DNA from 2 places in the Microbacterium sp. NPDC056044 genome. Region 1 is predicted to be linked to the other one. Evidence: predicted binding sites of a transcription regulator. Region 1 holds the regulator's gene; the other holds the start of a gene.
The links. The regulator HrcA, encoded in region 1, represses chaperone genes, less so after heat shock. The targets are predictions, from matches to a motif close to TTNGCACTCGNNNNNNNCGAGTGCNAA.
Positions count from the first base shown of each region.

Region 2: groES (co-chaperone GroES) is a predicted target of HrcA. The motif match lies at 6,444-6,470, and genes of this name have one in related genera.

Region 1 covers NZ_JBHJWZ010000001.1:634,441-645,335, forward strand. Annotated here, with positions in the region: gene ACFC1I_RS03010 (PhoH family protein) at 1-415, opposite strand, end outside; gene ACFC1I_RS03015 (HIT domain-containing protein) at 468-815, opposite strand; gene ACFC1I_RS03020 (16S rRNA (uracil(1498)-N(3))-methyltransferase) at 867-1,604, opposite strand; gene dnaJ (molecular chaperone DnaJ) at 1,608-2,720, opposite strand; gene hrcA (heat-inducible transcriptional repressor HrcA) at 2,772-3,812, opposite strand; gene hemW (radical SAM family heme chaperone HemW) at 3,943-5,160, opposite strand; gene ACFC1I_RS03040 (DUF1990 family protein) at 5,168-5,818, opposite strand; gene lepA (translation elongation factor 4) at 5,846-7,696, opposite strand; gene ACFC1I_RS03050 (alpha/beta fold hydrolase) at 7,756-8,481, shown strand; gene ACFC1I_RS03055 (MFS transporter) at 8,470-9,720, opposite strand; gene ACFC1I_RS03060 (GH1 family beta-glucosidase) at 9,717-10,895, opposite strand, start outside.
Region 2 covers NZ_JBHJWZ010000006.1:322,072-332,966, forward strand. Annotated here, with positions in the region: gene ACFC1I_RS18635 (hypothetical protein) at 1-568, opposite strand, end outside; gene ACFC1I_RS18640 (IniB N-terminal domain-containing protein) at 575-1,534, opposite strand; gene ACFC1I_RS18645 (LuxR C-terminal-related transcriptional regulator) at 1,641-4,184, opposite strand; gene ACFC1I_RS18650 (Hsp70 family protein) at 4,184-6,253, opposite strand; gene groES (co-chaperone GroES) at 6,550-6,846, shown strand; gene rarD (EamA family transporter RarD) at 7,106-8,020, shown strand; gene ACFC1I_RS18665 (metal-sensitive transcriptional regulator) at 8,075-8,398, opposite strand; gene ACFC1I_RS18670 (heavy metal translocating P-type ATPase) at 8,410-10,791, opposite strand; gene ACFC1I_RS18675 (heavy-metal-associated domain-containing protein) at 10,788-10,895, opposite strand, start outside.

The sequences.
Region 1 (10,895 bases):
GCAGCGCCTGGACGGCCTTCGCCATCGCGAGGTACGTCTTGCCGGTGCCGGCGGGGCCGATGCCGAACACGATCGTGTTCTCTTCGATGGCGTCGACGTACGCCTTCTGGCCGAGGGTCTTCGGGCGGATCACCTTGCCGCGCGACGAGAGGATCGCCTCCCCCAGCACCTCGGAGGGGCGGGGGCCGCCGTCGCTGCGCAGGATGCGGTTCGACGAGGCGACGTCGTCCTCGCCGAGCGACTGGCCCGCCTTGGTCATCGCGATGAGTTCGTCGACCAGCGTCCGGGCCGCCGCGACGGCCGGCGCCTCGCCGGTGAGGGTGATCTCGTTGCCCCGCACATGCACATCGACATCCGGATGCTCCTTCTCGACGACCCGCAGCAGGCGGTCCTGAGGACCCAGCAGCTGCACCATCGCGACGCCGTCGACCTCGACGTGGTCGCTCACGGTCTCAGGGGAAGGTTGATCAGGCACCGAGGCTCTTCTCTTCGAGGCCTCCCGCGAGCACATGGGCGTGCACGTGGAAGATGGTCTGGCCCGCGTGCGGGCCGGTGTTGAAGACCAGGCGGAAGTCGCCGTCCGAGTGCTCGGCGGCGACGGTGTTGGCAAGGCCCACGAGTTCTGCCATGAGGTCGGGGTCGCCGGCGGCGAGCTCGACGACGTTGCGGTACTCGTCGGTCTTGGGGATCACCAGCAGGTGCACGGGCGCCTTCGGGGCGATGTCACGGATGGCGAATGCGTTCTCGGTCTCTGCGATGATCTCGGACGGGATCTCGCCGTCCAGGATGCGCGTGAAGATCGACGGTTCACTCATGCCGCAAGTCTACCGACGGGGGTGCGGGCGGGGACGGCTGAGGCGCGGGGTTCACCAGCGGCCGAGCGCCGTGCTGACGACGGCCAGCGCCGCGGGGCCCGCGGTCGAGGTGCGCAGCACGGTGTCGCCGAGGCGCACGAGCCGTGCACCGGCCGCGGCGAGCGTCTCGAGCTCCTCCGGGGCGATGCCGCCCTCGGGTCCGACGACGAGCACGATGTCGCGCTCTTCAGCGGCCTCGACCGCGAGCCCGCTGAGCGGCTCGGTCGCCGTCGGTTCCAGGATCAGGACGATGGATGCTGCGGCCCGGCGCGCCAACGCGGCGGTCGAGGTCAGCTCCGCCACCTCCGGCACCCACGCGCGGTGCGCCTGCTTCGCGGCCTCCCGCACGATGGTCGCCCACCGCGCCCGGCCCTTCGCCGCCTTGGCGGCGTCCCATCGCGAGACGCTCCGCGCCGCCTGCCACGGCACGATCTCGTCGACGCCGAGCTCGGTCGCCGCCTGGACCGCGAGCTCGTCGCGATCGCCCTTGGCCAGCGCCTGCACGAGCACGATGCGCGGGCGCGGGGGCGCGGCATCCGTCCGTCCGTCGATGCGCACCACGACCTCGCGCGGCGCCACCGACTCGACGGCGCCCGTGAGCCAGGCGCCGCGGCCGTCGCCGACCGTCACCTCCTCGCCGACCCGCACCCGGCGGACGGTGGAGGCGTGGTGGGCCTCCGCGCCGGTGAGCGTGACCGTGTCGCCCGCGGCGGCGTCGACGGGCGGGTCGAGGAGGAAGTGGAGGGCCACGGGTCAGCCGTTCCGGAAGCGGTCGCGCAGCTTGGCGAACAGGCCCTGGTGGAACTCGGCGAGCTTCGGGGAGGGCGCCTTGGTCCGCTTGGCGAACTCCTCGATGAGGGCGCGCTCCTTGTGGTCGAGGCGCGTCGGTGTGACCACGTGCACGCCGACCTTGAGGTCGCCGCGCTGCGAGCCGCGCAGCGGTGTGATGCCGCGGCCCTTGATCGTGAGGATGTCGCCGGCCTGCACGCCCGGCCGCACCTCGAGGTCGACGGCGCCGTCGAGCGACTGGATCGTCGTGGTGGTGCCGAGGATCGCGTCGGGCATCGACACCTCGAGCGTCGCCAGCAGGTCGTCGCCGTCGCGGCTGAACACCTCGTGCGGCTGGACGGTCACCTCGATGTAGAGGTCGCCGTTGGGGCCGCCGGCCTGCCCGACCTCGCCCGAGCCGGGAAGCTGGAGGCGCAGGCCCGTCTCGACGCCCGCGGGGATGTCGAGCGACACGGTGCGGCGCGCCCGGACGCGGCCCTGGCCCTGGCACGTGGCGCACGGGTACGGGATCGTCGTGCCGTAGCCCTGGCACACGTTGCACGGCTGCGTCGTGACGACGTTGCCGAGGAGGCTGCGGACCTGTCGCTGCACGTTGCCGGTGCCGTGGCAGATGTCGCACGTGACCGGGCTGGTGCCCGGCTGGCAGCACGAGCCCTGGCAGGTCTCGCACACCACGGCGGTGTCGACCTCGATGTCGCGGTGCGTGCCGAAAACGACGTCGCCGAGCTCGAGCGTGACCCGCACGAGCGCGTCCTGGCCGCGCTCGCGGCGCGACCGGGGGCGCCCGCCGCGCGAGCCGCCGGCCGCCCCGAAGAACGTCTCGAAGATGTCGTTGAAGCCGCCGAAGCCGCCCGCGCCGCCGAACGGCGATTCGTTCCCGCCCATGTCGTAGCGGGCGCGCTGCTCGGGGTCGCTCAGCACGTCGTACGCGTGCGTCACGAGCTTGAATCGCTCGGACGCCTCCTCCCCCGGGTTCACATCCGGGTGCAGCTGCCGGGCCAGCCGCCGGTACGCCTTCTTGATCTCGTCGGTGGAGGCGTCGCGTGCGACGCCGAGGACCTCGTAGTGGTCAGCCACTTTCGCCTTCCTGCCGCGGCGATGCCGCGGGATCGTGTGTGCGCGCGTGCGTCAGCGGGAGCTGTCGTCCTGCTCGAGCATGCGCGTGAGATAGCGCGCGACGGCGCGGACCGTCGCGAGGTTCGTGGGGTAGTCCATGCGTGTCGGGCCGAGCACGCCGACGCGGGCGAGCGAGCCCGTCGCGTCGTAGTCGCTGGCGACGACGGATGCCTCGGCCAGGCCGAACGCCTCGTTCTCGCGGCCGATGCTGGCCGCCAGGCCCTGTTCGTCGGCGACCATCTCGCCCATCAGCCGCAACAGCGTCACCTGCTCCTCGATCGCCTCGAGGAGCGGATAGATGCTGCCGCGGAAGTCGGACTCGCGGCGCGCGAGATTGGCGCTGCCCGCCATCACCAGCTTGTCCTGGCGGAACTCCTCGAGCTCCTCGGCGACGGCGCGCACGATCTCGTCGGTGGCGCGCTCGTGCGCGGGGGCCTGCGTGTCGGGGCCGTCGAGCCGTTCGGCGATGCGCTGCAGTCCTTCGCGGACGGGCCGGCCGACCAGGAGCGTGCCGAGCCCGGTGCGGATGCGGGCGAGGTCGGCGTCGTCGAAGTCCTCGCCGACGAACGTCAGGCGCTGCGATACGCGGCCGGTGTCGGTGACGACGATGACGAGCATGCGGCCGCCGCCGAGCTGCACGAGCTCGACGTGAGTGACGGTCGCCCGCGCGAACGACGGGTACTGCACGATCGCGACCTGACCGGTCAGCTGTGTGAGCGCACGCACGGTGCGCACGAGCACGTCGTCGAGGTCGCCCGAGCCGTCGAGGAACGTCGCGATGGCGGAGCGCTGCGCCGGCGAGAGGGGCCGGAGCTCGGCGAGATGGTCGACGAACACGCGGTAGCCCTTGTCGGTCGGCACGCGGCCCGACGAGGTGTGCGGCGCGACGATGAGCTCTTCGTCCTCGAGCAGCGCCATGTCGTTGCGGATGGTCGCCGCCGACACGCCGAAGGCATGGCGCTCGACGATCGCCTTGCTGCCGACCGGCTCGCGCGTGTCGACGTAGTCCTGGACGATCGCCCGCAGCACCTGCAGGCCTCGTTCGCTGACCATCCCGCCTCCTCACGCCGGAGCTGGCACTCGCATGACTGGAGTGCCAATTCTAGCCGATGCCCCTGTCAGGATCGTCGAGCGACGCAGCGTCCGATCGCGTCGCTCTCGCGGGCGCGGGCGGTGCGCGGCGTCAGTCGGTCAGGGCGCGGACCACCGCGTCGGCGAGGAGGCGCCCGCGACGCGTGAGCACGACCCGTCCTCGCAGCGCTGCAGGACCCTCGATGAGGCCGTCCGCGATCAGCGCGGCGACGGCGTGCCGGCCCTCGCCGAGGAGCTCCTCGACGGGCAGCCCCTCACGGATGCGCGTGCGCAGCAGGACCGTCTCGAGGGTGCGGGCCGCAGCATCCGGGATCTCCCGCCCCGCCGCCGGCGACTCGCCCGCCGCGAGCCGCTGCGCGTAGGCGGCGGGGTGCTTGACGTTCCAGAACCGCACGCCGGCGATGTGGCTGTGCGCGCCGGGGCCGAACCCCCACCAGTCCGCGCCGACCCAGTACGCGAGATTGTGCCGCGAGCGGTGCGCGTCGCCGCGCGCCCAGTTCGACACCTCGTACCAGTCGAAGCCCGCGCCCGCGAGGCGATCGTCGACGAGCTCGTACATGTCGGCCTGCAGGTCGTCGTCGGGGGCGGCGACCTCACCGCGGCGGATCTGGCGGGCGAGCTTCGTGCCGTCCTCGATGATGAGCGCGTAGGCCGAGATGTGGTCGGGCTCGAGCGCCACGGCCGCCTCCACGGAGGACCGCCAGTCGTCGAGCGACTCGCCCGGTGCGCCGTAGATGAGGTCCACGCTCACGTCGAGCCCCGCGCCGCGCGCCGCCGCGACCGCGGTGCGGACGTTGTCGGGGTCGTGCGTGCGGTCGAGCGCGGCGAGTACGTGCGGGACGGCCGACTGCATGCCGACCGACAGCCGGGTGACGCCGGATGCGGCGAGCTCGGCGGCGACCGCCGGCGTGACGGTGTCGGGGTTGGCCTCGACCGTGACCTCTGCGCCGTCGGCGATGCCGAACGTGTCGCGCACGCCGGCGAGCATGCGCGCGAGGTCGCCGGGCGGGAGGAGCGTCGGCGTGCCGCCGCCGAAGAAGACCGTCGAGGCGGGACGGGTGCCGCCCGCGCGTTCGAGCACGGGCGCCGCCAGCGCGATCTCGCGGAGGAGCGTGTCGGCGTACTCGTCCTGCCGCGCGCCGCGCAGTTCGGACGACGTGTACGTGTTGAAGTCGCAGTAGCCGCAGCGGACGCGGCAGAACGGCACGTGCAGGTACACGCTGAACTCGCTCGCCGGGTCGATGCGGGTGCCCCGAGGGAGCGAGCCGTCCGGCGGAACGGGCTCGCCGAGCGGAAGAGCGGAGCCCATCAGCGCGTCACGCGGGAGTCGTGTACAGGGGCGAGATCGCCCGCAGATACCGCGTGAACAGCTCGCGACGGCGACGCTTCGTCAGGCCGCGGAACATCCGGTAGAGCACGGCGCGTGGCGCGTCGAAGGCGCGCACCGTGAACCAGACCTCGTCGTTGTCGTACCAGTCGAGCATGAACGACTCCTCGCCGCTGACGACGGAGTCGCTGACGGTGCCGAGCGCGAATCCGACGCGGCGGGGCTCCTCGACCGCGAAGATGACGCGCAGCTCCGCGTCGACACGCAGGCCGTTCACGCGGCCGTCGACGCGGATCGTCGTTCCGGCGCCGACGAAGGGCGTGCCGTCGGCGTCGAACCGCTGCTCCGCCTCCGAACGACTGGGCCCCACGGGGTGGCCCTCGGCGTCGAAGCTCACGCCCGAGTACATCGGGCCGGACGCGGGTCGCACGTCGGTGAGCTTGAGACCCGCCCCGCGCTGCGCCGTCCACGACATGAGCGCCTCGCCCGCGGCGCGGAAGCGGGCTTCGCCGCTGCCGATCCGCCACGACTGCTCCGCCGGGATGCTGCGCTCCGGCGGATACTGCATCAGATCCGGCGCCTGGGTCGCCCCGACAGCGGCATAGTCGACGGTGTCGTCCCGGAAGGTTCCTCGACGCATGGATTCCAGCCTACTTCGCCCGGCGCATCACTTCTTGGCAGGACCCTCGACGTCACCCGAGAGCGCGGCGATGAACGCCTCCTGGGGGACCTCGACGCGACCGACCATCTTCATGCGCTTCTTACCCTCCTTCTGCTTCTCGAGGAGCTTGCGCTTGCGGGAGATGTCGCCGCCGTAGCACTTGGCGAGCACGTCCTTGCGCATCGCGCGGATGTTCTCGCGGGCGATGATGCGGGCGCCGATGGCGGCCTGGATCGGCACCTCGAACTGCTGGCGCGGGATGAGCTTGCGCAGGCGCTCGGTCATCATCGTGCCGTAGGCGTAGGCCTTCTCGCGGTGCACGATCGAGCTGAACGCGTCGACCTTGTCGCCCTGCAGCAGGATGTCGACCTTCACGAGGTCGGCGGTCTGCGAGCCGGCGGGTTCGTAGTCCAGGCTCGCGTAGCCCTGCGTCTTGGACTTCAGCTGGTCGAAGAAGTCGAACACGATCTCGCCGAGCGGCATGTGGTACCGCAGCTCGACGCGGTCCTCGCTGAGGTAGTCCATGCCCAGCAGCGACCCGCGGCGGGACTGGCACAGCTCCATGACGGTGCCGACGTAGTCCTTCGGCAGCAGGATGCCGACCTTCACGACCGGCTCGGACACCTCCGCGACGCGACCGTCGGGGTACTCGCTCGGGTTGGTGACGACCACGGTCTCGCCGGTGTCGGTGGTCACCTCGTAGGTCACCGACGGCGCCGTGGTGATGAGGTCGAGGTCGAACTCGCGCGAGAGGCGCTCGGTGATGATCTCGAGGTGCAGCAGCCCCAGGAAGCCGCAGCGGAACCCGAAGCCGAGCGCCACCGACGTCTCGGGCTCGTACTGCAGCGACGCGTCCGAGAGCTTCAGCTTGTCCAGCGCCTCGCGGAGGTCGGCGTAGTCGCTCTGGTCGATGGGGTAGATCCCCGAGAACACCATCGGCTTCGGATCCGTGTAGCCGGCGAGCGCATCGGTCGCGGGCTTGCGCTGGTTGGTCACCGTGTCGCCGACCTTGGACTGGCGGACGTCCTTCACGCCGGTGATGAGGTAGCCGACCTCGCCGACGCCCAGACCCTTCGTCGGCACGGGCTCGGGGCTCGACACGCCGATCTCGAGGAGGTCGTGCGTCGCCTTCGTCGACATCATCTGGATGCGCTCGCGCGGCTCCAGCTTGCCGTCGACCATGCGGACGTACGTCACGACGCCGCGGTAGGAGTCGTACACCGAGTCGAAGATCATGGCGCGGGCCGGGGCATCCGCGTTCCCCTTCGGAGCGGGGATCTGCTCGACGATGCGGTCCAGCAGCGTCTCGACGCCCATGCCGGTCTTGCCGCTGACGCGCAGCACGTCGTCGGGAGAGCCGCCGATGAGGCCCGCGAGCTCCGCCGCGTACTTCTCAGGGTCGGCGGCGGGCAGGTCGATCTTGTTGAGCACCGGGATGATGTGCAGGTCGTTCTCGAGCGCGAGGTAGAGGTTCGCGAGCGTCTGCGCCTCGATTCCCTGCGCGGCGTCGACGAGGAGGATCGCGCCCTCGCACGCGGCGAGCGAGCGCGAGACCTCGTACGTGAAGTCGACGTGGCCGGGCGTGTCGATCATGTTGAGCGCGAAGGTCTGGTCGGCGGTCGCCCACGGCATGCGCACCGCCTGCGACTTGATCGTGATGCCGCGCTCGCGCTCGATGTCCATGCGGTCGAGGTACTGCGCGCGCATGTCGCGGTCGGAGACGACGCCGGTGATCTGCAGCATGCGGTCGGCCAACGTCGACTTGCCGTGGTCGATGTGGGCGATGATGCAGAAGTTGCGGATCAGCTCGGGCGGCGTGGCAGAGGGCTCGAGGGGCTTCAGGGCGCGCGGTGACATGTCCAGACGATTGTACGGGTGCCCGCACGCGGGCGAGACTCCCCCGCTACCCTGGCGTCATGGTCGTCCAGGTCGTGCTCGTGCACGGCATCCGGACGTCCGCGACGATGTGGCGCGCCCAGACCGAGTACCTGACCGCGCGCGGCAACCCGGTCACCGCGGTGGACCTCCCTGGCCACGGAGCACGCATGGCCGAGGAATTCACGCTCGCCTCGGCGCTCGAGACGATCGACACCGCCGTGCGCGCCGCCGCAGAGCACGGGCCGGTGCTGCTCACGGGCCACTCGATGGGCGGGCTCCTGTGCATCGAGTACGTCGGGGCGGAGCAGCCGCCGCCGGTGGCGGGCTTCGTCGCGGCGTCCTGCACCGCGATCCCCCGCGGGATCGGGCTGGCGACCTACCGCGTGCTGGCCCGCGGCTTCGACTCGCTGCCCGACCGCGGGATGTGGCTGACCGACCGCATGCTCGACCGCATCCTCCCCGACGAGACCCGCGCCGACTTCGGGGCGGGCGGCTACGCGCTGGATGCGCAGGACGTGGCCCTGCGAAGCCTCTCCGTGCTCGACCTGCTCGCGGCGCTGCACCGCATCGAGGTGCCGCTCTGGTTCGTCAACGGTCAGTACGACCAGCTGCGGGTGAACGAGAAGCTGTTCATGAGGGTCGCCCAGCACGCGGAGCTCATCGTCGTGCCGCGGACGACCCACCATGTGACCGTCATGCGCCCGCGCGTGTTCGACGCCGTACTCGAGGTCGCGCTCACCACGCTCGAGGCATCACACGGCTGACGGCTGGCGGTCGCGGCTGCGGATCGCATAGGTCATGAAGCCGCCGGCGATCGACAGCACACCTCCCACGAGGAACAGCAGCCAGAAGCCGCCGACGAGGGCCACCAGCCCCGCGCCGAGGAGCGGCCCGATCAGCTGGCCCAGGCTGGCAGAGACGTTCACGAATCCGAGGTCGCGCGCGTGGTCCTCGGGGTGCGGCAGCAGGTCCGTGCCGAGCGCGAGGCCCACCGACATGTAGGCGCCGTACCCCACGCCGAGGAGCGCCGCGGCGATCATCGCCGACGTGAGAGACGGCGCGACCACCAGGATGATCGACGCAAGTCCCTGGACCACGGCCGACCACACCACGAAGGGGATCCGTCGTCCGGTGCGGTCCGAGATCCACCCCGACGCGATCGAGGAGCCCACCACGAACACGGTGTACACGAGGATGAGCAGCAGCAGCTCGTCCTCGGCCGTCGCCGGATCGCGCTGCAGCCCGTAGAGCAGGAAGAACAGCAGCAGGCCGGTGCCGAGCGCGTTGCCGATGTTCACTGTGAGCCGCCCCGCGAGCAGCCACGCGAAGTCGCGGTCGCGCAGGGCCGCGAGCCGCTCGCCGATGGTGCGCACCTGGCGGGCCACGGCCACGTCGGCGCGCGCCGGCGGGTCGGGCAGCAGCAGCGCCGCCGCCGTGCCGACGACCGCGAGGAAGCCCGCGAGCACGAGGTAGCCGACCACGACGCCGAGCTCGAGCAGCACGATGACGCCGACACCCACGACGATGCCGAGTGCCTGCGACGAAGAGACGGCGGCGGATGCTGCGCCCCGCTGCGTCGTCAGCTGGTCGGCGATGAGCGCGGTGAAGGCCGCAGAGGCGACGGCGACGCCGACGGAGACGCCGACCCAGGCGAGTCCCACGCCCCACGGGCCGGAGGCGAAGGCGATGCCGGCGAGGGACGCGGTGCCGAGCCACACTCCCCCGAGTGCCCACGGGCGGCGTCGGCCCATCCGCCCGCGCGTGCGGTCGGACAGCCCGCCCGCGACCGGGGCGGCGATCACGCCGGCGATGCCGCCGATCGCCAACACGAGCCCGGACGACACCACGCCCGACACCCAGCCGTCGGCGTCGTCAGGAGTGTTGAGCTGCAGCGGGATGAGCAGCTGCAGCGGCGTGAGCTGCACCGTCCACAGCGCCAGCCACGCGAGCGTGAAGAGGGTGAACCAGCCCGCGCCGACCTTGGCGCCCGTGCGCGCGCTCACGCGCGTGCCTCCGCGATGAGGGCGCGGTACCAGTCGAACGACGCCTTCGGCGTGCGGGCCGCGGTGTCGAAGTCGACGTGCACGAGCCCGAACCGCTGGGTCCAGCCGTCGGCCCACTCGAAGTTGTCCAGGAGTGACCACACCGTGTACTCGCGCACGTCGACGCCGGCGGCCACCGCCGCGCCCACCGCCTCGATGTGGCCGGCGAGGTAGGCGATGCGGTCGTCGTCGGCGACAGGCCCGTCGACGTGATCCGGCTCCGGGAACGACGCCCCGTTCTCGCCGATGACGAGCGGCGGGAGGCGATCGCCGTACCGGTCTTCGAAATCGAGCAGCAGCTCGGTGAGCGACGTCGGCACGATGGGCCACTCCGGCCCGAAGCCGGTGACCGGCGCGCCCGGCGTCGGGACGATCTCGAACGGCACCGGGCCGCCCTCGGGCGCCGCGGCGACGGTCGTGGGGTTGTAGAAGTTGATGCCGTAGAAGTCCGCCGGCGCCGAGATCAGCTCGAGATCGCCCTCTTCGACCGGCATCGGCGGGATGCCGAACGCCGCGAGATCGGGATAGGCGCCGGTGAGCACGGGGTCGGCGAACACCCGGTTGTGGAGCAGGTCGTAGACGGCGGCCGCGGTGAGATCGCCATCGGTCTCGGCCGCCGGCAGCACCAGGGTGTGGTTGTTGACGATCCCCGCCTCTTCGGCACCCGCCGCGCGCAGCGCGCGCAGCGCGAGGCCGTGCGCGAGCAGCTGATGGTGCACGGTCGGCAGCGATCCGAACAGCAGCTGCCGGCCCGGCGCGAGCGTGCCGACGGCATAGCCCTGCAGAGAGGTCGACACCGGCTCGTTGAGCGTGTACCAGTGACGGATGCTGCCGCCCAGCGCCTCCGCGACCACCTCGGCGTAGTCGCCGAAGCGCAATGCGGTGTCGCGGTCGAGCCACCCGCCCCGCTCTTCGAGGACGCTCGGCAGATCCCAGTGGTACAGGGTCGCGAACGGCGTGATGCCCGCGTCGAGCAGGTCGTCGGCGAGGCGGCGGTAGTAGTCGAGGCCCGCACGCAGCACGGGTCCGCCGGGTTCGGGCTGCACGCGCACCCACGAGATCGAGAAGCGGTAGCGGTCGGCCCCGAGCGCGGCGAGCAGCGCCACGTCCTCGGAGTGACGCCGGTAGCTGTCGGG
Region 2 (10,895 bases), on a different contig from region 1:
CGCATTGCGCGGCGAGGATCTGCTGCAGCGGGGCAGCTCGTTCACCCGTCAGCGCGAGGTCGAGCGACAAGGCGAGTGTGGCGACCTGGACCACCCAGGTCAGCAGCTGCCACAGCCGGATGTGCGGTCTGCGCGCCATGAATGACACCAGCAGCGTGATCTGCACCAGCAGCGTCGCCACGAGAAGCCCGAACACGGACCAGAAGATGATGTCCGCGGCCGTCGTGTAGGTCTGGTCGCTGCGCGTCGCATCGACCGCGCGCACGGCGTCCGAGATGAGCGGGAGCTGCTCCTTGCGGATCACGAAGAGGTACACGATCGCGAAGCCGCCGCAGATGAAGCCGAGGATCCAGAACAGCTCGGCGACACGCACCGAGAACGGCGGCGTCAGCTTCGTGAGGACCGGCGCCGTGTTGGGGTTGGCGAGGGTCGGCCGCTGCGGTGGTGTCTTCGACGGCGGCGCAGAGCCGGGAGCGCGCAGCTCGGGCGCGCGCGGCTGGGGAGCGCGCGACGCGAGGTCACGCGGCTCTGGTGCGGGCACGCCTGCCCGCGATGTCGGGTCGGTCACCGCAGGCTACTGCTCCTCGACTTCTTCGGGATACACGACTTCTTCGACCGGGACGGCGTCGACGGGTTCGCTCCACACCGCGTCGTCCACCTCGGCGGGTGGCGCCGCGTCGTACGCCGGAGTGGTCGACGGGGGCGCCACATCGGCCGTGGCGCTGTCGACCGCGTCGACCGCGTCCGCCGGGACGCCCGCCTCGACGGCGGCCGCGAGCGGTTCTTCGGGCGCCGTCGGCACATCGTCGACCGGGGGCGTGAGCGTGTCCGCATCGTCGAGGTCGGCGGCGAGGTCGTCGATCCCCGGCGCCTCATCCGGGATCCCCGGCACCTCGCCCGTGTCGCCCGTCACTTCGCCCGGGTCGACGAGCGCGTCGTCGGGATCGCTCGACCCGTCGTCGGGGACGCCCGGTGCGTCGTCGGGAACGCCCGGTGCGTCGTCGTCCGGGATCCCCGGCAGGCCGGGCTGCGTGGGCGTGTCGTCGCCATCGTCGTCGCTGCCAGCGCCCGGCCCGGCGGTGACGTCGTCGCCGGCAGCCAGCGAACCGTCACCGGAGGCGACACCCGCTGTCTGGTCGAAGGCCTGCGTGACGTCGCCACCCTCCGTCCAGATGTTCTGGTTCACCGACTGGTCGACGATCGTCGCCCGGCTGTCGACCGTCGTCCAGTTGTTGGTGATCCGCGTGATCTCGTTGAGCACGTCGTTGTTCTGCGTCTGGTGCGACTGATGCGCCTGCTGCGTATGATGCGTCGACGACGACGAGGCGGGCGTGCTTCGCGGCACCACGTCGGGGCGGTCGTAGATGATGGGTGCGACCGCGCGCACATCGTCGGCGCAGATGCCGGCCACCTTGTTCTTCAGGAGGGCCGCTTCGGGGTCCTTCTCGAGTTCCGCGAGCGCTGCAGGGTCGCGCAGCAGACTCAGGATGAACTCGATGATCGAGTTGGCGACTGTCACCAATGGTGTGGTCATGTGACGACACCTCCGCATTGAAGGTCGATGGCTGTTTCAGGGTAAGACGCGGAGTCCGCGACGGCATCGGGGTTTCGTCCGATGAAGTGGGGGTACCGGTGCGGGGTCATCCGCTCAGGCCCCTCGGTTCGGGGTCGGCGAGGATGGGCGGCTCGCTCTGGAGGGCGAGCCGCAGCTTCGAGAGCAGGTCCGAACGCGACGTCGCATTGAGTCGGCGGCGGATGTGCGCGATGTGATGCTCGGCGGTGCGAGGCGAGATGAATATCGCGGCGCCGATCTCGGCGTACGTCTTGCCCTGCAGGACGAGCTGACCGACTTCGCGTTCGCGCTCGCTCAGCGGGCCGTCGGCGGGCATGTCCGACCGCGGGGCGTCGTCGCCGATCGAACGGGGCGCCTCCCTCGGGTGCAGCTCGCGAGCGCAGGCGAGCAGTCGTGCGATCACCTTCCGGTCCTCGGAGCGACCGGCACCGTGGCCGGCGAGGCGCGCGCCGTCCCAGGCCAGCCCGACGATCGCGAGCCCCCTGGCGGCGCCTTCGACGGCATCCGGGTCGACGGTTCCTGCCAGCACCGCCGTCCACACCTTGCCCGCATGGGCCATGCGCGTGGCCAGGCGGTTGTGAGGCGCGGCCGCGACGAGCGCGCGGGCGTGCGGGGCGAGAGCATCGGGTTGATTGAGAAGGATGCCACGCTGGATGCCCGCCCAATGCAGCGGCGTCGACCAGATCGGCGGATCGCCGAGTCCCGAGACGATCGCGAGGCCGGCCTCGAATGCGGGCTGCATCGAGACCGCGTCACCCAGCCGCGCGGCCGCGATCACGAGTTCGCTCAGCCCGAGCAGCGAGAAGAGGTCCGGTTCGACGCGCGACACCCGCGGCAGGCAGGACTCCCACTCGGCCGCGAGCCCCGCGGCGTCGTCGTACCGCCGCGCGATCCCTATGGAGATCGTCGCGGCGAGTGCGTCGTCGCGCGGAGTGAGCGGGCGACTCGACATCGCACGGGCCAGAGCGGCACGCGACTCGACCGGACGCTCGCGCTGCAGCGCGATCCACGACGACCACAGCTCCAGCCGCGCGCGGCGGTGGGCACCGCCCTGGCCGCCCCGCAGCGCGTCGTCCACGATGGACTGGGCTCGCTTCGGATCACCCAGGCCGATCGCCGTCGTCGCGGCGACGACGGCGGGCAGCTCGACCGAGGGGGCGGCGTCGGCGGAAGCCGTGCACAGTTCCGACGCGCGCTGGAGTGCGGTGATCGCCGCATCGGCGTCATTGCCGAGCGCGGCGGTCAGGCCACGATCGAGGAGTTCGTTCGCGACCCCGAGCGCAGAAGGTGCGACTCGACTGCGAGCCGCGTCTGCGGGGTCGGCCGCGGAGGCTGTCGTGGACCGGCCGGCGGCCAGTGCGGCGACCCGCATCCGGATCGCACCGCCCGCTTCGTCGGGCTGCCGGGCACGATACGTGTCGGCGGCGAGCGACATCAGACCCCGCTCCGCCCACACGGCCGCTGCCAGGTCGACGGCGGGCCCGCTCGCTGCAGGCTGAGCCAGCCAGGCGTCCAACAGGACACCGGCGTCGTCGATGCGGCCGCGCGCCCACGCGGCCGCGGCGCGATCGACCGCCCAACCAGCGGGATCGACGCTGCACGAGACGGCCCGATCGAGCAGCTCGTCCGCGAGGTCGGGATCACGAGCGGCCTCGGCCCGCGCACGCGCGACGAGGGCGCCGGCGACGCGCTCATCCCGCCGCCCGCGCAGGCCCGCATCCGGGAGCTCGTCACGCAGGACGGCGCCCGGCGCGCTGCCGATGATCTCGACGAGACGCGCGACCGACGTCGTCGATCGGACGGCGGCGGCGATCACGGGGGGCGGAGCCCCTTCCTCGGTCAGGAGACCTTCGGCGTATCCCTCGGCGAGCACGTCGCCCACGCCGAGAGCCGGAGCCGCGGCATCCGTCGTCGAAGGCAGTCCGAGTGAGAGGTCGTCGACCAGGCGCCGCACCTCGGGCGAGACGGACGCGAGCCGGTAGAGGATGCGCGGCCGGATGGCGTGCTGCAGCGTCTTGTGCGCGGGGTCGTCCCGGCAGTCGCGCTCGTCGTGGGCGCCCAGGCATTCCTGCACCAGCCAGGCGATGCCTCCGGTGAGCCGCAGGATCTCTTCGCCGCACCGATCAAGCCCGTCGTCGGCGTCGCGGATCTGCGTCAGGCTGACTTCGTTGATCAGCGTCGTCGGGCGGCTGCGCTCGATCAGCCGGCTGAGCGCGGTGACGTCGGCGCGGGCAGGCCAGGTGCGCAGCGTGATCACGAGACCCGCATCGGGGTCTTGTGCACGTTCTGCCAGAGCGGCGACGCGGTGTTCGGCGAGCAGGTGAGCGTCGTCGACCAGAAGCACGAGATCGGGTGCCAGCGCACGCACGTCCGTCCCGTCGCGGAGCGCGGCGGACGGGGTGCCCTCGGCGGCGAGGAGTCGTGCGACCCGGTGGAGGAGAGTCGTCTTGCCCGCACCGGCCGCGCCGCAGATGACCGCCCGCGCGGCTTCGCCGGGAAAGCGGAACGCGTCGAGCCCGACGAAGCCGAGCAGGGCATCAGCCGGAAGGGATGACGGTGTGATGTGGAGCGGGGCGTTGTCGAGCCGCACCAGGTGGGATGCTCCGGTCATCACACGGGCTCCGGGAGAGACGCCTGGGGTGTCGGCTCGGGGTCGGGTGCGGGCGGTTCGGGCTCGGGCGCCGGGGGCTCCGGTGTCGGCTCGGGTGCAAGGGGAGTGGGTTCCGGCTCGGGGGCCGGCGCCTGGGGCTCCGGGGTGGGTGTCGGCTCGGGCTGTGGATCGGTCGTCGGCTCCGGTGTCGGCTCGGGTGTCGGCTCAGGAGTCGGCTCGGGCTGCGGATCGGTCGTCGGCTGGGGGGTGGGCTCGGGCTGCGGATCGGTCGCCGGCTCGGGGGTCGGCTGGGGTTGGGGGTTCGTGGTCGGTTCCGGCTGCGGTTCCGGCTGCGGCTCGGGCTGCGGATCGGTGGGCGGCTCGGCTTCCGGGTCGACGTCGGAGGGAGTCGACGGCTGATCCGAGGGGTCCTTCGTGTCGGAGTCGCCCTTCGTGCTGGAGCCCGCCTTCGTGCCGGAGCCCGCCTTCGTGCCGGAACTGGTCGCCGCCGGACTCGTCGACGACGAGCCGGTGCGCTGCTGCGCCTCCGCGGCCTCCTGCTCGCTGGCTTCGGTCGACCGCTCTGCGACCCGCTGACGCGGGTTCGGCGCCGACGTCTTGGGCGGTGTGCTGCTCGCTGGCGGCTGCGGTGTCGAGGACGGCGGCTGCGCTGCGGCGTTCGGCTCTGCCGCCGCCGCGCCGTCGCTCAGCCGCACCCCCAGCCAGTTCGCGAACGAATCGGCGCCGGTGGCTTCGGCGGGGCGCGTTCCGCTTCCCAGCTCGGTCGCTCCGGCCAGCACGATGCCGCTGGCGAGCACCAGCGAGCCTGCGGCCAGGGAGGCTGTCACGGGCAGTCGGCGGAGCCAGCGTCGCCGAGCGGCGGGCTCGCCCGCGTCGTCGCGGGTGACAGCCGGCGCGGCGGCCTCGTCCACCGCGTCGAGCTCGTCGGCACCGCCCGCGGCGGCGAGGACCAGCGTCGCAGCCGCCGGGACACCGGCAGGCGCTGTGCCCTGCAGCAGGTGCTCGGCCATGATGCGCGCGGCCCCGAGTGCGACGATCGCCTTGGGATCGGCATCGACCGCCACCGGGGCGTCGCACCGCTCCGACAGGAGCTGCGCGACGCGCGGAATGCGCGACGAGCCGCCGGTCAGCAGGATCGCATCGAGTCGACCGCCGACGTCGCTCTTCTCGAGCTCGGCCTGGAGCAGGTCGATCGTCCGTTCGATGCCCTGTTCGATGAGGCCCTCGAACTCCGCGCGCGTGATGCGCACCGTCGTGCTCGCGGCCGCGACGAAGACGGGGATCGCGGCCTCCGAGTCGAACGACAGGCTCTCCTTCGCCTCGACGCACTCGCGGCGGAGCGCAGCGAGTGCCATGCGGGCGTCTGGGGCCGATGCGAGATCCGCCGCGGACAGGCCGGCGGCCGCGAGCGTGTGGCGGAGCACGAGGTCGTCGAAGTCCGCGCCCCCGAAGTCGGCGATCCCGGTCGGAGTGCCGATCACCTCCAGCGCGCCGCCGGCGGCACGCCCCACGAGGGCGACATCGAACGTGCCTCCGCCGAGGTCGTACACGGCGAGCGCGTGGCCCTCTTCGAGCTCCGACGAGGCCAGGTAGTGCCACGCGGCAGCGACCGGCTCGGTGACGAGCTCGACACGGCACGGCAGCTCACGGGCCAGGGCTGCGGCGACGAGGCTGCGGCGATAGTCGCCCCACTCCACGGGGATGGTGGCCACGATCGTCTCGGGCTGGCGTCCCTCACGTTCGGCGACGGCATCCGTCACCCATGCCACGGTGCGCGCGTACAGATCCTCGGGAGCGTACCTGCGGCCGTCCACCACGACGGGAACATCGTCGCCGACCCGGCGCTTGAACTCGCGCACGAGTCGATCCGGTTGAGCGAGCCCCCGTCTCTCCGCAGCCTCCCCGAAGAGCAGATCGTCGTTCGAGACGAACACCGCTGTCGGTGCGCTGTCCGTTTGCCGGCCGAGCGCGAACCGCGCCGTCTCGACCGTTCCTTCTGTGCTGATTCTCGCCGTGGACGCCGCAGTGCGGCTCGTGCCGATGTCCACCGCGAGCACGAATGCGCTCATGCCCGAATATCCCCAGGTCCAGGACAACCCCCTGCGGTCAGGTCTACCACCGCGAACGGCGAAGCGCGAGGGGTTGTGTCGGAATCGTCTCCGCTGTAGGGGAGGGGCGTGATCCGTGCCGTGATACAACTCGGGCATATCGCTGTCCGGTTCTGCGAGACGGCGGGGCAGGCATCCGTGTGACGACTCATTGGCACTCACGTTGCATGAGTGCCAGCCGGTTGCCTAGACTGCTGTCAGCACTCTCAACGTCAGAGTGCTAACGAGTCTTAGTCTCAAGAAAGAAGAGGTAGACCGTGTCGGTTTCCATCAAGCCGCTCGAGGACCGCATCGTCATCAAGCAGGTCGAGGCTGAGCAGACCACGTCCAGCGGTCTGGTCATCCCCGACACCGCCAAGGAGAAGCCCCAGGAGGGCGAGGTCGTGGCGGTGGGCCCGGGTCGTATCGACGACAACGGCAACCGCATCCCGCTCGACGTCGCCGTCGGCGACCGCGTGATCTACAGCAAGTACGGCGGCACCGAGGTCAAGTTCGGCGGCGACGAGTTCCTCGTCCTGTCGGCTCGCGACGTGCTCGCCGTCGTCGTTCGCTGAGCCCAGCGCACTTCGTACACGAGAGGGTCGGATGCTTCGGCATCCGGCCCTCTCGCCGTTCCCGGTGGCAGGAATCGCGGCACGGATGACGGAGAACGGATGCTGCGGCCCCGGCGCAGCGGGCCGGGCCCGCGTGGTGCGGGCGTAGGCTGACCCGGTGAGTCACGAGCAGTCCTCCCCTTCCGGTCGCGACGTGGTGGACGGGCTCGACGACGCGACGACGCTGGACCTCGGTGTCACGACCGGAACCCGCAGGGCCGTGACCGACGCGGCGGAGGCGCGGGAGCGCCGCCTCGGCGGGATCTTCACCTTCTCGGCGTACCTGCTGTGGGGCTTCCTTCCGCTGTACTTCTTCCTCCTCGCGCCGACCGGGCCGTGGGAGATCGTGGCGTGGCGCATCCTGCTGTCGCTCGTCTTCTGCGCGCTGCTTCTCACCGTGACCCGCACGTGGCCGCGGCTGGCCGCGATCTTCCGGCAGCCGCGGGTGCTCGGCCTCACCGTGGTCGCGGGCCTCTTGATCTACGTCAACTGGCAGGTGTTCATCTACGGGGCCTTGAACGGTCACGTGATCGAGACCAGCCTCGGGTACTTCATCAACCCGATCGCGACGGTGCTGCTCGCCGTGCTCGTGCTGCGCGAGCGGCTGCGCGCGACGCAGTGGGTCGCGATCGGCATCGCGGCGGCCGCGGTCGGCGTGATCGTGGTCGGCTACGGCGCCTTCCCGTGGATCGCGCTCACCCTCGCCGCATCGTTCGGCACCTACGGTCTCGTGAAGAAGAAGGTGGGCCCGTCGGTCGACGCCGTGAGCGGCCTCACCCTCGAGACGCTGTGGCTCTCGCCGATCGCGGTGGTGGTGCTGGTGGTCGTCGGCGCGACCCAGGGCCTCACGATGGGCGCGTACGGCTGGGAGCACACGGTGCTCCTCAGCCTCACCGGCGTCATCACCGCGGTGCCGCTGCTGCTGTTCGCCGCGGGTGCGCGCCGCGTGTCGCTCACCACGATCGGACTCCTGCAGTTCGTCGCGCCGATCCTGCAGTTCCTCGTCGGCTGGCTGCTGCTCGGCGAGCCTATGCCGCTGCAGCGATGGATCGGCTTCGGCCTGGTGTGGGTCGCCCTCATCGTCCTCACGGCGGACTCCCTCATCCACGCCCGCCGCACGCGCATCGCGGCCTAGTTCCGGCGGATCTCCGAGTCCGGCGGGGACGGATGCTGCGCCCCGGCGCCCGCGTCAGCGCACGAGGCGGGCGATGGCCTGGGTGGCCTCGGTGATCTTGGCGTCTGCTTCGGCGCCGCCGAGGCGCGCAGCATCCACCACGCAATGGCGGAGGTGATCGTCGAGGAGGCCCACGGCGACGGCCTCGAGGGCGGACGTCAGGGCGCTGATCTGGGTGAGGATGTCGATGCAGTACTTCTCGTCCTCGACCATCTTGTGGATGCCGCGGGCCTGACCTTCGATGCGCTTGAGGCGGTTGAGGTACTTGTCCTTGTCGGTGATGTAACCGTGGTGGGCGTGGTCGGCGGTGTGGACGTGCTCGAGGGCGGTGTCGGTCATGTCGGACTCCTTCAACGGTGACTGGTCGAGAGGCTGCGGAAGCGCCGCAGGCGCAGGCTGTTGCCCACCACGAAGACGCTCGAGAACGCCATCGCCGCCCCGGCGATCATAGGGTTCAGAAGGCCCAGGGCCGCGAGCGGGATCGCGGCCACGTTGTACGCGAATGCCCAGAACAGGTTGACCTTGATCGTGCCGAGCGTGGCGCGCGAGAGGCGGATGGCGTCGGCGGCGCTGCGCAGGTCGCCGCGGACCAGGGTGATGTCGGAGGCTTCGATCGCGGCATCCGTCCCCGTTCCCATCGCGAGACCCAGGTCGGCCTGCGCGAGGGCGGCGGCGTCGTTCACGCCGTCGCCGACCATCGCGACGACGCGGCCCTCGCCCTGGAGCTCGGTGACGACGGCGACCTTGTCGTGCGGCAGCACCTCGGCGATCACGCGATCGATGCCGACCTCGTCGGCGATCGCGCGGGCAGCGGCGGCGTTGTCGCCCGTGAGGAGCACCGGCGTGAGCCCGAGAGCCGTCAGCTGCCGGACGGCCTCGCGGCTGGTGGGCTTGACCTGGTCGGCGACGACGAGGAGTCCCTGCACGGCGCCGTCCCACGCGGCGAGCACCGCGGTGCGGCCCAGCGCCTCGGCCGCGGCCTTGGCCACGGCGAGGTCGTCGGGGAGCGTCAGCGACCATTCGGCGAGCAGGGTCTCACGGCCGACGAGGACGGCGTGGCCCTCCACGACGCCCGAGACGCCCTTGCCCGGCAGGTTCTGGAACGACTCGACGTGAGGAAGGGTGCCGGCCTCGGCGGCTGCGGCGCGGGCGATCGCCTGCGCGATCGGGTGCTCGGAGGCGTGCTCGAGCGCTCCGGCGAGGCGCAGCAGCTCGGCGCGGGCGGCCGACGCCTGGTTCGTGTGCGGGTCGAGCGAACCGGTGACCACGACGTCGATGAGCGACATCCGTCCGCTCGTCACGGTGCCGGTCTTGTCGAGCACGACGGTGTCGACGGTGCGCGTGGACTCGAGCACCTCGGGGCCCTTGATGAGGATGCCGAGCTGCGCGCCGCGGCCGGTGCCGACGAGCAGCGCGGTCGGGGTCGCGAGGCCCAGCGCGCACGGGCAGGCGATGATGAGCACGGCGACCGCCGCGGTGAAGGCCATGGATGCCGGGGCGCCGGTCAGGAGCCAGGCCACGAGCGTGCCGAGCGAGATCAGCAGCACGATGGGCACGAAGATGCCCGAGATCCGGTCGGCCAGGCGCTGCACCTTGGCCTTGCCCGACTGCGCCTCTTCCACGAGCCGGGCCATCTGCGCGAGCTGCGTGTCGTCGCCGACGCGCGTCGCGCGCACGACCAGGCGGCCGCCCGCGTTGACGGTGGCGCCGACGACCGCGTCGCCGGGCGCGACCTCGACGGGCACCGATTCGCCCGTGACCATCGAGGCGTCGACGGCGGAGGTGCCCGAGGTCACCACGCCGTCGGTGGCGATCTTCTCGCCGGGCCGCACGACGAACTCCTCGCCGACGCGGAGGTCGGCGACGGGCACGCGCACTTCCACCAGTGCGGGCGCGGGGGAGCCGATCGCCGGCATGCCCAGCGCGATGTGGCCCGCGACGCCCGCAGCACCGGCACCCGGGCCGCCACCCACGTCGCCCGAAGCGCGCAGCACCGCGACGTCCTTCGCGCCGATCTCGAGCAGGGCGCGCAGCGCCGCGCCAGCACGACGCTTCGACCGCTGCTCGAAGTACCGGCCTGCGAGCACGAACGTCGTGACGCCGGCGGCGACCTCGAGGTAGATGTCGCCGGCGCCGTCGCCGGGCGTCACCGACCACTCGAACGTGTGCGTCATGCCCGGCATGCCCGCGTGGCCGAAGAACAGCGCGTACAGCGACCACAGGAAGGCCGCCGAGACGCCGAGCGAGATGAGCGTGTCCATCGTGGCGGCGCCGTGGCGCAGGTTGATCCACGCGGCGCGGTGGAACGGCCACGCGCCCCACACCACGACCGGCGCTGCGAGCGCCAGCGACGCCCACTGCCAGTACGTGAACTGCAGCGCCGGGATCATCGCCAGGAGGATCACCGGCGCCGACAGCACGATCGACCCGATGAGCCGCTGCCGGAGGCTCGTGAGCTCCGGGTCGGCGGCGGGCCGGTCAGCAGTGGGCTCGGTCGCTGGCGGCGCGGGGAGGGCGGCCGTGTAGCCGGTCTTCTCGACCTCCTCGATGAGCGTCAGCGGGTCGAGCCCGGCGGGAGCGGTGACGAACGCCTTCTCGGTGGCGTAGTTGACGGATGCCTCGACCCCGTCCATCCGGTTCAGCCGCTTCTCGATCCGCGCGGCGCACGACGCGCACGTCATCCCGCCGATCTCGAGTTCGAACCGGGCGGCGGGGGCCGAGGCGCCCGTCATGCGCGGACCGCGGTGTAGCCGGCCTCGTCGACGGCGGCGATGACGGCGTCGTCGGCGAGCTCGGCGGCGGAGACGATGGTGAGCGTGCCGGCGGCGGCGCTCAC